Linked DNA regions of Thermogutta terrifontis. The protein of the gene in region 2 interacts with the protein of the main gene of each other region in a pairwise test. Links are inferred from orthologs where the notes say so. Each region holds a gene or a part of one and is shown on either strand. Other genes may lie near its edges.

What was found. The genes of interacting proteins can lie anywhere in the genome.
Region 1: the proteins of THTE_RS11340 (region 2) and THTE_RS06990 interact in binary tests that used the Escherichia coli proteins (3 or more experiments, as listed by UniProt). The link is inferred for Thermogutta terrifontis from one-to-one orthologs.

The regions. Positions count from the first base shown.
Region 1 is NZ_CP018477.1:1,852,402-1,856,409, forward strand. Bases 657-3,465 are described here. They hold THTE_RS06990 (pyridoxal phosphate-dependent aminotransferase), read right to left. Parts: upstream 2,715-3,465; coding sequence 1,599-2,714; downstream 657-1,598. Other genes in these bases: clpX (ATP-dependent Clp protease ATP-binding subunit ClpX), read left to right, coding at 657-1,519; THTE_RS06995 (DUF11 domain-containing protein), read right to left, coding at 3,075-3,465. Outside these bases: more of clpX, read left to right, coding at 218-656; more of THTE_RS06995, read right to left, coding at 3,466-4,008. UniProt on the Escherichia coli protein: Shows aminotransferase activity with methionine and histidine as substrates, and to a lesser extent also with phenylalanine.
Region 2 is NZ_CP018477.1:3,045,104-3,049,302, reverse strand. The notes cover bases 741-3,740. They hold THTE_RS11340 (cytochrome c oxidase subunit I), read right to left. Parts: upstream 3,174-3,740; coding sequence 1,308-3,173; downstream 741-1,307. Other genes in these bases: coxB (cytochrome c oxidase subunit II), read right to left, coding at 3,173-3,740; THTE_RS11345 (cytochrome c oxidase subunit 3 family protein), read right to left, coding at 741-1,206. Outside these bases: THTE_RS11350 (cytochrome C oxidase subunit IV family protein), read right to left, coding at 1-296; more of THTE_RS11345, read right to left, coding at 364-740; more of coxB, read right to left, coding at 3,741-4,199. UniProt on the Escherichia coli protein: Cytochrome bo(3) ubiquinol oxidase is the terminal enzyme in the aerobic respiratory chain of E.coli that predominates when cells are grown at high aeration.

The DNA of each region.
Region 1 (4,008 bases), 1.2 Mb from region 2 along the record:
GGGAGTGCCCGACGTTCTGATTAGTCAAATAACATCCATTGTCCGCCTTGCGTACCCGATTTGGCGACCGGATAGCCGATGACCAATGAATGTCAGGGGGACACCTGGAGCGTTGGGCCCGGCACAGAACAATCGGAGGAGCGGTGTCCTGTCGCGAGTGGTGCGAGGTCGGGTCTGGAGTCCATAAGAATTGCCGTAATCACCGGGGATCATGAGCATGCCAACAGGACGGGACTTCACCTCGGGTCGACGAAATGCCAGTGCGAGCAAAAAGAGCGCGTTCTGTTCCTTTTGCCGCAAAAGCTATCGGGACGTCGGCCCCCTCGTGGAGGGGCCCGGTGATGTCTACATCTGTGGCGACTGTATCGATCTTTGCCAGTCGATCCTGGAGCAGGAGCGGCGCCGCACCGGGACAGCGCGGCCTCTTTTTGCCCGGGTCCCCACACCGCGCGAAATCGTGGCCAAGCTCGATGAGTTTGTCGTTGGGCAGGAGGAAGCGAAAAAAGTCCTTGCGGTGGCGGTGTACACGCACTACCGCCGACTGATGCATCGCGGGACGTCGGACGTAATGATTGATAAGTCCAACATTCTCCTCATCGGTCCGACGGGATCAGGGAAAACACTCCTCGCGCAAACGCTGGCCAAGCTCCTCGATGTTCCCTTCGCCATCGGGGACGCGACGACGCTTACCGAAGCAGGTTATGTGGGAGAGGACGTGGAAAATTTGCTCCTCAAGTTGCTTCACGCGGCAGATTTTGACATTGAGGCGGCTCAGCGGGGAATCGTATACATCGACGAAATCGACAAAATCCGCAAAACCAGCCACAACCTTTCAATCACGCGTGACGTGTCAGGGGAGGGAGTGCAGCAGGCCCTGCTCAAGATGCTGGAAGGGACGATCTCCAATGTGCCCCCGCAAGGCGGCCGCAAGCATCCCGAACAGCAGTACATCCAGGTCGATACGACAAATATTCTTTTCATCTGCGGTGGCACATTTGTAGGGCTGGAAGAAATCATCGCCCGCCGGCTGGGGAAACGATCCATCGGATTTGCCTCCGGAGTCCCGGGCCAGCAGGGGGGATTGTCGGAAGACGAGCTCCGGCGCGAATATCTCCTGTCACACGTAACAAGCGAAGACCTGGTGGAGTTCGGAATGATTCCGGAATTCATCGGTCGGCTACCGGTGGTGACGGCTCTTCGTCCGCTGGATGTTCCGGCCATGGTCCGGGTGCTGACCGAACCGAAAAACGCCCTCGTCAAGCAGTATCAGGAGCTTTTCGCCATGGAGAACGCCGAGCTGGAGTTCACCGACGAAGCCCTCCAGCTCATTGCCAAGAAAGCCTACGAGAAGGGTACCGGCGCCCGCGGTTTACGCTCGATCGTCGAAGGCATCATGCTGGATGCCTTGTACTCTCTTCCCGATCAGCCGCCCGGCTACCGCTACATTGTGGACGTCGACGTCGTGGAGGGGCGGAAGCCACTTCTGGGACATCCCGTGGCAAGGCAGAAGACGGCCTGAGAACGCCGTCAGGTTGGTCGCCGCTTTTTAACTGGTGGGCCGCTGTCTGGCGTAACGAAGGCTATCCTCTCTTGACGGTTTAAACCTGCCTGACCATTCGACGCAGGACCTCAATGCCGCGCTCAATGACCTCATCTGGTGCGGCATAGGAAATGCGGAAGTGGGTATCACGCCGGCTGAACACTTTACCGGGGATGATCAGCAGGTGGTGTTTTTCTATTGCTTCCATGACGAATTCTGTAGCAGTTCCCCGGGGCGCTTTTGGAAAGGCATAGAAGGCCCCGCGAGGTGTAACCAGTTCATAGAGGTCGCGGAGCCCCTCAACGACCAGATCGCGCTTTCGCCGATAGGCGGCAAAATAGGCCGACATATCCACATCCAAAGCCGTTAAAGCCGCCCACTGAAATGGTTGCGGCGCACAGACGAAGCTGTACTGCTGGAGCTTGAGCATTTGCTGGATGATCGCGCTTGGCCCATGCGCGACTCCTACCCGCCACCCCGGCATTCCGTGGCTTTTACTGAACCCTTCCACGACGATCGTGGAGGGATTGAACTGGGCGGGGGAAACGAACGGCTGGTCATAGCAGAAATCGCGATAAATCTCGTCACTCAAGAGCACGATCCCACGCCTCTGCGTCAAATCGGCGAGATCTCGAAGCTCTTGCTCGCTTGCCACAACGCCGGTTGGATTGGCCGGACTATTCACGATAACCATTTTTGTCCGCGGGGATAGAGCGGCTTCTACTCGGCTGACGTCGATCCGAAAATCCGGATATGTGTCCACCACCACAGGCACTCCTCCCGCGATGTGGATGAGCGCCTCGTACATAACAAAATACGGGTCAAAGATGATGACCTCTTCGCCTGGGTTCACCAGCGATAGGATGGCCAGCACCAGACCACCGCTGGTCCCACTTGTCACGAACACCTCGCGGTCCGGATGTCCATAGCGCCGAGCGATGAGCTCCTGCAACTTCTCCCGCAGGGGTTCGATCCCCTGGGTTACCGAATACCCGTTTTTTCCCGTTCGAATGGCTTCAATCGCAGCCTGCTTGACCGTCTCGGGGACATCGAAGTCGGGCTGTCCAATTGAGAGATTGATAGGATTCTTCAAACGAGCGCCCAGTTCAAAAACCTTACGAATCCCGGACGCATCAAACTGACGCATACGGTGGGCGATCCAGGAGTCGAGCATAAGCCGTGCCTCTATCCACCAAAAGGGAAAACCCGGTTGACATGCAAACTCTGTATGTTACCACCACGCAGCTTGGCTCACTACGCTCCCCGTGTGGCAATTTCTATTTGGACGTAGGGGCGATTTATGAGTTGCCCTTGCGACACATTAGCGGCGTGACGTCTCCCAGGCGTTTATAAAAGCTCGGGATAGGTCGGCTTGCGTTACCCTATTCGGAGCGGGTGAGTGTCGATCAGTGTTGGAAAAAAAACGATGCGACGGGCCAACTCATTGGCATCGCTAGGAGTGGCGGTCAGCTGTCTCGCGTGGCTGACAGTCTCAAGTTTCTGTGCGGGAAGGTGTTCGGGAGAAGCGGGTGGACTATCTCACCCGGCACTGGAACCGAATGATGCCGCCTTCTCCGGGTGGCAGTGGTTCGGTCAAACGCCACTGGAGGGTCAACGAACCTGCCTCGTTGGGCTGGACGGAGAATTCCACCGCCTTGCTCGCCTGCGACGATCCATCGACGTACTCCAATCGCGTGGAGAGATTGTCGATGATGAGGAGGTCTGTAATCGGGACTGTGCCCACGTTGTCGAATCGGAGCGTGAAATCAACCGTCTCGCCAGGGAGCGCGGTTGCCGTCGATGCGACTTTGACCAGTCGCAGTTTGCTTTCGCCATAACGGCTCTGCACCCGATAGAGGCTGTGCACCCGGCTCACGCCGACTTCCTCAGACGCGGCACGGCCGTCCACCACCACCTGGACCTGGGAATCGGCGGTCCAAGCGACGGCGGCCTGGACACTCTGGGCCAGTGTGGGCATTTCGTCGGCCACCATCTGGCCTTTGACGATCAAGCTGAAATTCTCGTAAGGCTTGAAAGCGTCGGAGAAGCCACGCGGTCCCAGTGCCTGAGAGACGGCTCCATCGCGCTGGCCACTCTGGAAGATCGCCAGACCGCGACGTTGCACCTCTGCCCGGGCCTGGTAGTTTTGCGTTCCCATTCCCACGGATTGGACTTCTTCGATACGAGCCATGTGGGTCGGGGTGGAAACCCCCATCACTTTTTCTGCCTGTTCATCCGCCCGCAGGCCCACCACCTGGCGGACCGAAGCGAAACGTGGGCTGTAAATGAACACCCGATTAAAGGGCTGGACGCGGCTTTTGCCGTCAGCCGTTTGAAACCTTGCCACGGTATCCTCGGGGTTAATTCCGGTCACACCGTTCTCGGCGAGTCCGGCAAACGGGGGTAAGTCGCCCCCATCTGCCAGAAACTCGTCCTGCGGCCAGGGACCAGCAATACCGGGGGGAGTC
Region 2 (4,199 bases):
ACATCCACCAGCGTTAATCCCAGGAAAAGTGCCAGGAAAAGTATCGCCAACGTGAACACGAGCCCATAGAATGGGTGATCGTACCGCAAATGCATGAAGAATAGAGCAACCAGGGCAGCTTTAACCGTTGCTATTCCAATTGCTACAAAAAGATTTCCCGGTCCCAGGTCGACCCATGTGGCGGCTACCGTCAGGGCCGTGAGTACGAGGAGCGCAATAAAGACGGCCACCAGGACATGTCCTGGCACCACGTGTCCTCCCGCATGATGTGCCTGGTTTACCTGCTGTGACGTCATACTCATTCCTTTTGCAAAGCCTCTCAGTTCAGCAGTTGTTTCCCTGAGCGGAGGTTCCTCCCCGTTCTCAGTGAATCAAATACAGGAGCGGAAACAGATAAATCCAGATCATGTCAACAAGGTGCCAGTAAAGGCCGACGTAGTCCACCGGCCCGTAGTATTCCGGACCAAACACCCCCTGAAAGGCGCGGATGAGAAGCCACGTGATGGCGATCATGCCTCCGACGACGTGCAGGGCGTGAAGGCCTGTCATGCAGAAATAAATGCTGAAGAAGACACCGGCCAGACGCGGCTCACCGGGGTATTCGGAGTGTTCACCCGCCGTTGCCGCCGTGGTGGGCTCGGGTGTTTGTCCTGATGTTGTGGCTTGGACAGCAGTTGGCGCGGTCGCCGGTGAGGAGGGTTTCGGAGCAGCATCCCCGTGGTGCTCAGCATTGGTGACGTGGGGATGGTACCAGCCTGCCCAGAGGAGGCCGTGCTCCCATTTCTGGCGATACTCGACATATTTCACCCCGAGAAACGCGCCCGCGCAGAGGAGCGTCGTTATCAAGCACAGCCGCAATGTTTGTTGCTGTCCCAGTTGCGCGGCTCGCACCGCCCAGGCCATTGTGAAACTGCTAAAAATGAGGATCGCGGTGTTCAGCGCGCCGAGGTTTTTGTCCAGAAAGTGGTGGGCGTAGACAAAAACTTCCGGATGATTCGCGCGATAGACGGCGTACGCGCAAAAGAGTCCGCCAAAAAAGAGGATTTCCGTCACCAGGAAGATCCACATCCCCAGTTTGCCGGCCGCAAACTGTTGGGCCATGGAGTCGAAATGATGGGCCAGGTATGCAGGATGCTCACCTGCATGGTGATCGTGTTCCCCAGTTGGGTGATGTTGTTCCGGAACTTCAACGGAGTGTGTTGCCATCGTCATCGCCGCAAAAACGGAGAACTAACGTTTAGAAAAACCGGAATTCTCAATACTCGCAACCATGAAAGTCATATTGCAGTGCGCATCCTCTTTTCGCCTCACGTGATTGCGGTCTGGCGCACCCAGTAACCCTGTGTTTCCGGATCGTACACCACCTGATCGAGGTCGTACGGATCGAAAGCCGGCGTTATGACGGGAGGACTGAGGAAATTCTCTTTGGGGGGAGGGGAAGGGCATCGCCACTCCAGGGAAGCCGACCCCCAAGGATTGGGCGGTGCCTTCCTACCCCACCATAAAGAACCCAGCAGACAGACGGCCGCCACGATCAGCCCAATGGCCGTCAGATATGCCCCCGCGGTAGACATCAGATTGAGACCCGCAAATTCGGGATGCCGATCAAGCAAACTGGAATAATCGAAGTACCGACGCGGCATCCCTCGGCTACCCAAGACAAATTGCGGGAAGAATGTCAGATTGAGACCGAGGAATATCAAAAGCGCTCCCAAACGGCCGAGGGTATCGTTGTACATTTTGCCCGTCATCTTCGGCCACCAGTAGTGAAGGCCACCGAGGAAGGCGACAAGCGTCCCGCCAAACATCACATAGTGAAAGTGTGCCACCACGAAGTAGGTGTCGTGGAGGTGGACATCGGTGGCCAGGGCGCCAAGGAACAGACCTGTCAGGCCACCAATACCGAACAGAAGAATGAACGCAAGGGCATAGCACATCGGTGTTTGCAGCGAGATCCGCCCTTTATACATGGTCGCCAACCAATTGAAGACTTTAATCGCGGAAGGAATGGACACGCTGAAAGTAAGCGCACTGAAGATCATGCTGGCCAGCCGCGATTGCCCGCTGGTAAACATGTGATGTCCCCAGACGAGAAAACCGAGGATGGCGATGGCCACGCTGGAAAAGGCAATGAAGCGATATCCGAATATATGCTTGCGGCTGAAGGTGGAAATCAGTTCACTGATAATGCCCATTCCGGGCAAAATCATGATATAGACCGCCGGGTGAGAGTAAAACCAGAAAAAGTGCTGGAAGAGCACCGGGTCCCCACCCAGCTTGGGGTCAAAAATACCCAGCCCGAGATTCTTCTCTAAAGCAATCAGCAGCAGCGTGATGCCCAGCACCGGTGTGGCGAGGACCTGAATAATTGCCGTGGCGTAGAGGGACCAGACAAAGAGCGGCATCCGGAACCAGCTCATGCCCCGCGGACGCAGGAAATGAACGGTGGCGATAAAGTTAATCCCGGTAAATATAGAGCTGAATCCCAGAATAAACGCGCCTACCACTGCCGTTGTGACGCGGGTATCGGTAGTCGTGCTATAGGGAGTATAAAAAGTCCATCCCGTGTCCAGTCCTCCCGTGAACAGCACGACCAGGAAAAACACGAGACCAATTAGCCATAAATGAAAACTCATCAAGTTGAGACGCGGAAACGCCACGTCTTTGGCTCCCAGCATGAGCGGCAACACGAAGTTACCCAGGGCGGCAGGAATCCCCGGGATAATGACCAGGAATATCATAATCGCGCCATGAAGAGTAAACGCGCGATTGTATTCCTTTGGCGTTAGAAGATAGCGCGGGGGTGTCGGCTGGACGGTGCTGGCAGCAGTAGCCGCTTCGGATTCAGCCACCATTTGGGCCGCGGCATCCTGCCCGGTGGAAGTATTGGCCGGAACCGGCTGACTCGGCCCCACAACCACGGCGGCACTCCCGGCGGTAGACGTTGCTTGACCAGGCTGGTGAACCAGTGCCGGGATGGCCAGGTGAGTGCGAATGAGGAGTGCGAAAACTCCCCCCAGAAGTAACGAGGTCAAAATGCCCACAAGATACATGACCCCGATCCGCTTATGATCGAGGGTGAAAAGCCACGACCAGATCCCACGCCCGTCGTGAAGATAGTCGGGCGGCGTCGAGCGGGCCACCGGCCTGGGTTCCGTAACTTCGGTAACCATCAGTTATGTCCTCCAGCCGACTGTTCCGATTTTAGCGATTTAATAAACTCAATAAGGGCAGCAATTTTGTCCTCATCGAGGAGCCCCTGGTACGGGGGCATCTGCGGTCGAAATCCTGCCACAACTTTGGCATCCGGCACCAGGATGGACTCGCGCAGATAGTTCTCGTCGGCCGTTACGGTAGTGCCATCCGCGAGCTTGACCTGGCTTTCGAAAAGTCCCAGAAAGGTAGGTCCCACCTTTGCGGAGCCGTCGATCGAATGACACTGGGCACAACCCTGACGCTGATAGAGGATCTGCCCAGCCTCCACCGGTGAGAGGTTTTTCATGAAGTTAGAGGCCTCTTCCAGCCATTTTTCAAACTCACCGGGCCGATGCACGATAACCTTGGCAAGCATCGAAGAATGATTGTCTCCACAGTACTCGGCGCATAAAAGATCGTACTCGCCGGGCTGGATCGCTTGAAACCAGGTGGATGTGTATCGCCCGGGCACGAGGTCCATCTTGAGTCGAAAGGCCGGAATATAGAGACTGTGGATGACATCGCGACTGGTCATCACAAGGCGGATGGGACGATCCACAGGCACGTGGAGATTCTCATCAACATATCCTGTTGGATAGGTAAAAAACCACTTCCATTTCTGGCCCGTCACGCGGATTTCATAGGCATTCGCTGGCGGTGTCCGCATCTCCATGTATCCAGCAAACCCAACCGCGAAAATGAATATGATGATCATTGTGGGAATAACAGACCAGGTCAGCTCGAGCCAGGTATTGTGGCTGGGGGAGGGTTCGGGCGCATCCCGGTCAGGACGCGCACGATATTTAAGGACAAAAAGCGTCATCAAGGTGACAATCAACAGAAAGAAAAACGCAGCCACATAGAACAAAAAATAGAACAGCCAGTCCACGGCCGATGCCGTTGTGGACCCGGCGGGTGGTAGCCAGAAGCTTCCGCTTTGTACCAGCGGTAGAACTCCCGCGATTGAGTTGCCTGTCAAATGATTGGTTATTTGTGAGGGATCC